DNA from 3 places in the Neobacillus sp. MER 74 genome. Region 1 is predicted to be linked to each of the others. Evidence: riboswitches for the same ligand, from Rfam matches in the RefSeq annotation. Region 1 holds a riboswitch; each other region holds the start of a gene.
What was found. A riboswitch is a leader RNA that binds a small molecule or an ion and turns the genes downstream of it on or off. The one in region 1 is predicted to bind glycine.
Positions count from the first base shown of each region.

Region 1 (2,209 bases):
CAAGCTTTTTTTGAAAACGGTATCAAAAATGGATCATAAGACATTTTTGAGTTAGGTATTAATTTTCTGCTATCTTTTCCTGATTGACTTGATCTGCATAGTTTGCCTTCATATTCCGCATCTTATAGATGGCAATTAGTAAAATAAACCAAACTGGAGTTACAAACAAGGCAACGCGAGTATCTTCTGCAAGTGCAAGCACAACCAGAACAAATGCTAGAAAAGCTAGGATCAAGTAATTAGAAAATGGATAAAGCGGCAATTTAAATTTGTTTATTTTTGCTAGATCTGGTCTTGTTTTTCGGTATTTCAAATGGCTGATAATTGTAATACCCCAAATAAAGATGAAACATACGGTAGAAATACTTGTTATTAGGGTAAATACTCCTTCTGGCATAACATAGTTCAACACAACGGCAATTAAAATGACCACAGTTGAAAAGAGCAATGCATTTGAAGGTACTTTACGGGAAGTAAGTTTTGTAAATGGTACAGGTGCATTTTTATCTCTGGCAAGTGAGTATACCATCCGGCTTGTACTAAAGATGGCACTGTTACATGCCGAAGCCGCGGAAGTTAGAACGACAAAATTGACAATACCAGCAGCTGCAGCGATTCCAACCGCCACGAAGACTTGAACAAATGGGCTTTTCGCAGGATTTATCGCGTTCCATGGATAAATACTCATGATGACAATAAGGGCTCCAACGTAGAAAATTAAAACTCGAATAGGAATATTATTGATGGCCTTTGGTATTACTTTTTCTGGGTTTTCGGTTTCACCTGCTGTAAGTCCTACTAGTTCTATGCCAACAAACGCAAACACAACCATCTGGAATGAGAGAATAAACCCATTTATGCCATTTGGAAACCAGCCGTCATGGCTCCATAAATTCGTGAAACTGGATGCTCCTGCATTGGTAGAAAAGCCTTTAATAATCATGAACACACCGATGACAATGAGTGCCAGTATCGCGATGACTTTAATTAATGCGAACCAGAATTCCATTTCGCCGAAAAGTTTGACAGTAGCGAGGTTCATAACTAGCAAGATGACAAGCGCAATTAATCCTGGCATCCACTGTGGTACAGAAGGAAACCAATATTGGGTATAAAGACCAACTGCTGTTAAGTCTGCCATTGCAATTGATATCCAGCAAAACCAGTAGGTCCATCCTGTGATAAAAGCTGCCATATTACCTAAATAGTCTCTTACAAAGTCAACAAAAGAATGATAGTTCAAATTGGTTAAGAGCAGTTCCCCAAGTGCCCGCATGATCAAAAAGCAAATTACACCTGTAATTAAGTAAGCAAATAATATTGATGGACCAGCTAAATGTATAGATTTTCCGGCACCTAGAAATAATCCTGTTCCGATTGCTCCACCAATAGCGATTAATTGTACGTGCCTATTTTTTAGGCCTCTATCCAATTTCTGTTCCTGCATATGAATTCCCACCCTCTACTTTTTTATTTTGAAAAAGGTCAGTCCCATCCGATTAAAATTCTTTATCCTCCTTATTTTAAAAATGAGTTAATTCCTTAATCAGTAGAAAAAAAGTTATAAAAAAGCCATTTAAGAAGTGTTTTTGATGATCTTCACTTTATATGGCTATTGCTAATGTAGGGTTTAGTAGTGATTAATAATTATTTTGTTAATTTTTGCAACAAAAAAAGGACAGAAGAAGGCAATGTTTCACCTTCTCTGTCCTTTTACCTGAAAGTTTGTTCCGCATAAAAGCGGATCCCCTTTGGTGGCATATACAGAAATATGCACTCTCCAGAGCTACGTCATGTAATGGTTCTTTTTACCTGAGAGATTAATTCCAAGGATTTTATGGAACTTGCTCCGTCGGCGGCGACATTCGTCACTCTCTCCCAATACAATCAATCGTAAACTATTAAATTATCTAAAAATTGAAAGCGTATTCACAACGCTATATTCTCATAGACATATTCCATTGTCAATCAAATAATAAATAAAATTTAGAATTTTCTTTTTTTGAATAACAAAAAATAGCCCTAACAAAAGGTAGGGCCTGAATGAATATTTTTATTGGCGTTAAGTTAAAAGAAATCAAAAAATGACGATTTCATCGCTGGAATCTTTTTTTCGAATAGATCAATCTCAGTCTTGGAACCTTTCAAATATCCCATTTCAAAAAGGTCCATCGGTCTCTTGTACCCGAATAGAATCGCTGAAAGAGAA
Region 1 is NZ_JAMAUV010000001.1:141,292-143,500, forward strand. Features, by position in the region: gene M3610_RS00655 (amino acid permease) at 59-1,447, opposite strand; glycine riboswitch at 1,790-1,891, opposite strand; gene M3610_RS00660 (GNAT family N-acetyltransferase) at 2,068-2,209, opposite strand, start outside.

Region 2 (2,209 bases), on a different contig from region 1:
TATCTTGTTCAGTCATAGGTAAATAGCGATGTTTCATAAAACTAACTCCCTTCTGTTATTTCTTTTCTCTTTTATAAAAAGGTGTTGGAACGACAGTAGCCTTTAAGCGTTTACCGCGAATCTCCACTTCAACAACGGATTCAAGGCCTGTAAATTCCGAATTAATTAGAGCAAGACCAATATTTTTCTTTAAAGTTCGTGATTGAGTGCCTGTTGTAACCTCACCAATTAACTGATCCCCACTATATACTGGGTATCCATGACGTGGAATCCCACGATCAATCATTTCAATTCCTACCAATTTTCTTGGTAAGCCCTTTTCCTTTTGTTGGATTAATGCTTCTTTCCCAATAAAATCAACTTCCTTGGATAATTTCACGGCAAAGCCAATCCCTGCTTCTAGTGGTGAAATTTCTGCAGAAAGTTCTTGGCCATAAAGTGCTAATACTGCTTCAAAACGCAGTGTATCGCGGGCACCTAATCCAACAGGAATTACTCCGTCTTCCTTACCTGCTGCTAAAATATCTTTCCAAAGATCAACTGCATCCTCTGCATCACAATATACTTCAAAACCGTCTTCACCGGTATATCCTGTTCTTGATACTAAGGATTTTTTCCCATTAAGGATTACTTCTTGCTGGAATTTGAAAAAACCAATCCCACTCAAATCCGTATTCCCAGCGAGCTTTTGCAGTACTTTTTCTGCAAGTGGTCCTTGAAGGGCAAGCTGCGCTGTTTTTTCTGATAAGTTTTCTAAAGTAACATCTCCAGTTACATGGTCTTCAAGCCACTTATAATCTTTTTCAATATTTGATGCATTAACAACTAACAGGTAATGATTGTCCTCAATTTTATATACAAGCAGGTCATCGACAGTACCGCCATTTTCATAACACATGGCCGTGTACTGGGCACCGCCATTTTTAATTTTTGAAATGTCATTTGTCATCATTTTTTGTAAAAAATCCAAGCTATTCTTGCCTTTTACTTCCACTTCACCCATATGGGAAACATCAAATAATCCTGCACGTGTGCGAACAGCTTCATGCTCTTCTTTAATGCTGGAAAATTGAACTGGCAGCTCCCAACCACCGAAATCAATGGTTTTTCCTCCCCATTCCTTATACACATCAAAAAGCGGAGTTCGTTTTAATTCAGACATTCTTAATCCCCCTTCAATCTTTGGCACATACTATTCTTAGGATAACCATAAAAAAGGACAGAAACCTCCCATGTAAAATTAGGAAGGTCTCTGTCCTTGCACCTGAAAGTTTACCTTTAAAGGCTTTCCCCTTTGGTGGCTGTAAATGTCTAATCAGCACTCTCCAGAGCTGCGTCAAACAAGAGTTCTTTTGCCTGAGAGATTCACATTTCTGCTTGCTCCTTCGGCGCTACAAAGGTAGTCTCTCCCCTTGTTATCATTCGCATTATAATATTATCCAAATTGGTCATACTAATTATACTTATAAAATAAATTACTTTATTAAAATATTTAAAACATTCAAGACTATAATCATCCTACCATTAAAATAATACATTGGGCAATAATTTTATTTGAAAGAATAAAGCTGGAAATTGAAAAAAGGAGTTGACACCATGTCGATCGAAATTGAATTTGATTCCTCCTGGAAGGATGATTTTTTACATAGAATCGATAACGATGGTCCATGGGGGAATTGGGAGCTTTTTAAACTAGCAATTGGAGTAGAAAAACATCTCGTTGTTCCTGATTTCAACGGTTTATTGGCACCAAGTCATTTATCTAATTTAACCCCGCTTCCACACCAGCTCGAAACAGCGAAACAAGTAATTGAAAATATGAACGGAAAAGCTATCCTTGCTGATGAAGTTGGGCTCGGAAAAACAATTGAAGCTGGATTAATTCTAAAAGAATATATGATACGCGGATTGGTGAAAAAGGTATTAATCCTTGTCCCTGCTTCTTTAGTTACACAGTGGTCGACCGAGCTAAATAGCAAATTTTTCATTCCTGCTATATCACAAAGAAAAAGCTATGTGTGGGAACAGTGCGATGTCGTCGTATCCTCGATTGATACAGCAAAACGTAATCCACATCGCGACATTATCTACCAACAAGACTATGATCTCATCATCATTGATGAAGCACATAAACTAAAAAATAACAAAACAAAAAACTACGAATTTGTTCAAAATCTGAAAAAGAAATTTTGTTTATTGTTGACGGCAA
Region 2 is NZ_JAMAUV010000002.1:294,639-296,847, forward strand. Features, by position in the region: gene gcvPA (aminomethyl-transferring glycine dehydrogenase subunit GcvPA) at 1-37, opposite strand, end outside; gene gcvT (glycine cleavage system aminomethyltransferase GcvT) at 56-1,162, opposite strand; glycine riboswitch at 1,335-1,422, opposite strand; gene M3610_RS05840 (DEAD/DEAH box helicase) at 1,597-2,209, shown strand, end outside.
Region 2: another riboswitch for glycine. It lies ahead of gcvT (glycine cleavage system aminomethyltransferase GcvT); the one in region 1 lies ahead of M3610_RS00655 (amino acid permease).

Region 3 (2,209 bases), on a different contig from region 1:
TTGGTACATCTAATGCGGATACATTAGGTTATGTCGAAAACCTTTTAACATGGAATGGAACTCAATTTATATCCACATCATTGGCAACAGAGATTTTTGGAACAAAGTTAAGCAGTACGTACTAGTGTCGAGCTGCATTTTTTATCAGCTAGGAGGTAAATGGATGACTAAATTTTTTTCGTTTCATGGAACTGTCACCATGATTACTGACCTTGTAGGTCAAAATGGTACAGGAGAAGGCTGTAATAAATTAATATCTGTAGAAAACGGCACGGGAGCAATTGTGAATTTCGTGGTGTCATCAACGACTTATTTTGTTGACCATGCAATTGTGGCTATAGGAGATCGCGTGACTGGTTATTATGACGGAAATGCACCTGCTATTCTTATTTACCCTCCACAATATCCAGCGCTTGTCATGGTTAAAGATAGCCCATATCAGAATGTAAAAGTTGATTACTTTAATAGTGAATTAGAGAGTAGTGATGGACGGTTACGATTAAATATATCTCCATATACCCAAATACTTTTAACAAATGGGCAACCCTTTACAAGAAACCCCGCGAACAGGAATCTTATTGTCATTTATGGACCAGCCACCAAAAGTATCCCCGCCCAAATCACACCTTATAGAATTATCGTTTTGTGTTAGGAATGGTAAGAACATTGTACAAGGTTTTTTCCAAAATCTATAGTATCAATCCACGAGGGTGTACATTATGAGAAATAAAAGGGAAATTCAAGGTCAACCACAAACAATGATTGGTCAAGCATGGACTGGTAGACATGTGATCTTGCTCCATTGTACAAACCATAATCAATTCTTAAATCTTTATAAAAGTTACCATGCTCCAATTGAGCCGCCACGGCAAAATTGTGCAGAAACTTTGTCACAATTACTAAGTATCGGTTATCGCATTATGGCGGTCACTCCCATCTCAGCCAATCATATTCAATATTTTTTGGTCCTAGGAGATTAAGAAAAAAATGAACCCCTTCACGAATGAGGTGGGTTTATTTTTTGTTCTCCAATCTGGGCCCCGAAAATATGTATTGACAAAGTGATTGAATACTACTAAAATTAAAAATTATTTAACAATAATGTAAATCTTAAGACTTGATGATGGTTGAATAATTTTTAGTGGGGATTTTGAACCTTTGGTTCTTCTATTCAAAATTAAATAATAAGCAAGCTATGATTGCTATGGGTCAAACTATAGCAGGAGCAGCTTCTGGAGAGACCGCAGAAATCTGCGGCGCCGAAGGGTTCACAATCTCAGGCAAAAGGACAGAAGAGTACGTATTTTATTTGTTATTCTGATAAAAGAGTGATAAATATTATTTGTTATTCTTATGACCATGAGATTGGAGCTGATCCAGTCTCTTTTTTTATGGTTTTTAACCTTTTGCTCATCAATTCACAACATGAACTTTACAAAAATAAGGAGGAAATGAAAATGGCACAGCAAGAATTAAAACGAGATTTAAAAGATCGTCATGTACAACTCATTGCGATTGGCGGTACGATTGGTACAGGTTTATTTCTTGGTTCAGGAAGAGCGATCCAGTTAGCAGGTCCATCTATCATATTTGCTTATTTAATCGTTGGTATTGCTTGTTTTTTTGTGATGAGGGCACTTGGGGAACTGCTATTATCGAATGCGGGCTATCAATCATTCACGGATTTTGCGGAAGAGTACATTGGACCGTGGGCTGGTTATGTGACAGGATGGACGTATTGGTTTTGTTGGATCATGACCGCCATGGCTGATATTATTGCTGTGGGGGTATATGTGCAATATTGGTTCGATATTCCGCAATGGATACCTGCTTTAATCTGCTTAATTGTATTATTGGGATTAAATTTACTAACCGTAAAGCTATTTGGAGAGTTAGAGTTTTGGTTTGCAATCATCAAAGTAATTACCATTCTAGCTTTAATCGTAATAGGAATCATTTTATTGGTTATTGGATTTCAAACCGATTCGGGAACAGTTTCAATCAAGAATCTCTGGGGACACGGTGGTCTTTTTCCAAATGGGATATCAGGTTTCTTTTTGTCTTTTCAAATGGTTGTTTTTGCATTTGTAGGTGTTGAATTAGTGGGTGTCTCCGCAGCGGAAACATCTAATCCTCGAAAAAATATTCCATCTGCCATTAATAAAATCCCGTTGCGAATTCTATTTTTCTATGTGGGAGCCCTTTTCAT
Region 3 is NZ_JAMAUV010000036.1:9,688-11,896, forward strand. Features, by position in the region: gene M3610_RS26215 (VCBS repeat-containing protein) at 1-125, shown strand, start outside; gene M3610_RS26220 (hypothetical protein) at 164-652, shown strand; gene M3610_RS26225 (hypothetical protein) at 720-980, shown strand; glycine riboswitch at 1,223-1,302, shown strand; gene M3610_RS26230 (amino acid permease) at 1,458-2,209, shown strand, end outside.
Region 3: another riboswitch for glycine. It lies ahead of M3610_RS26230 (amino acid permease); the one in region 1 lies ahead of M3610_RS00655 (amino acid permease).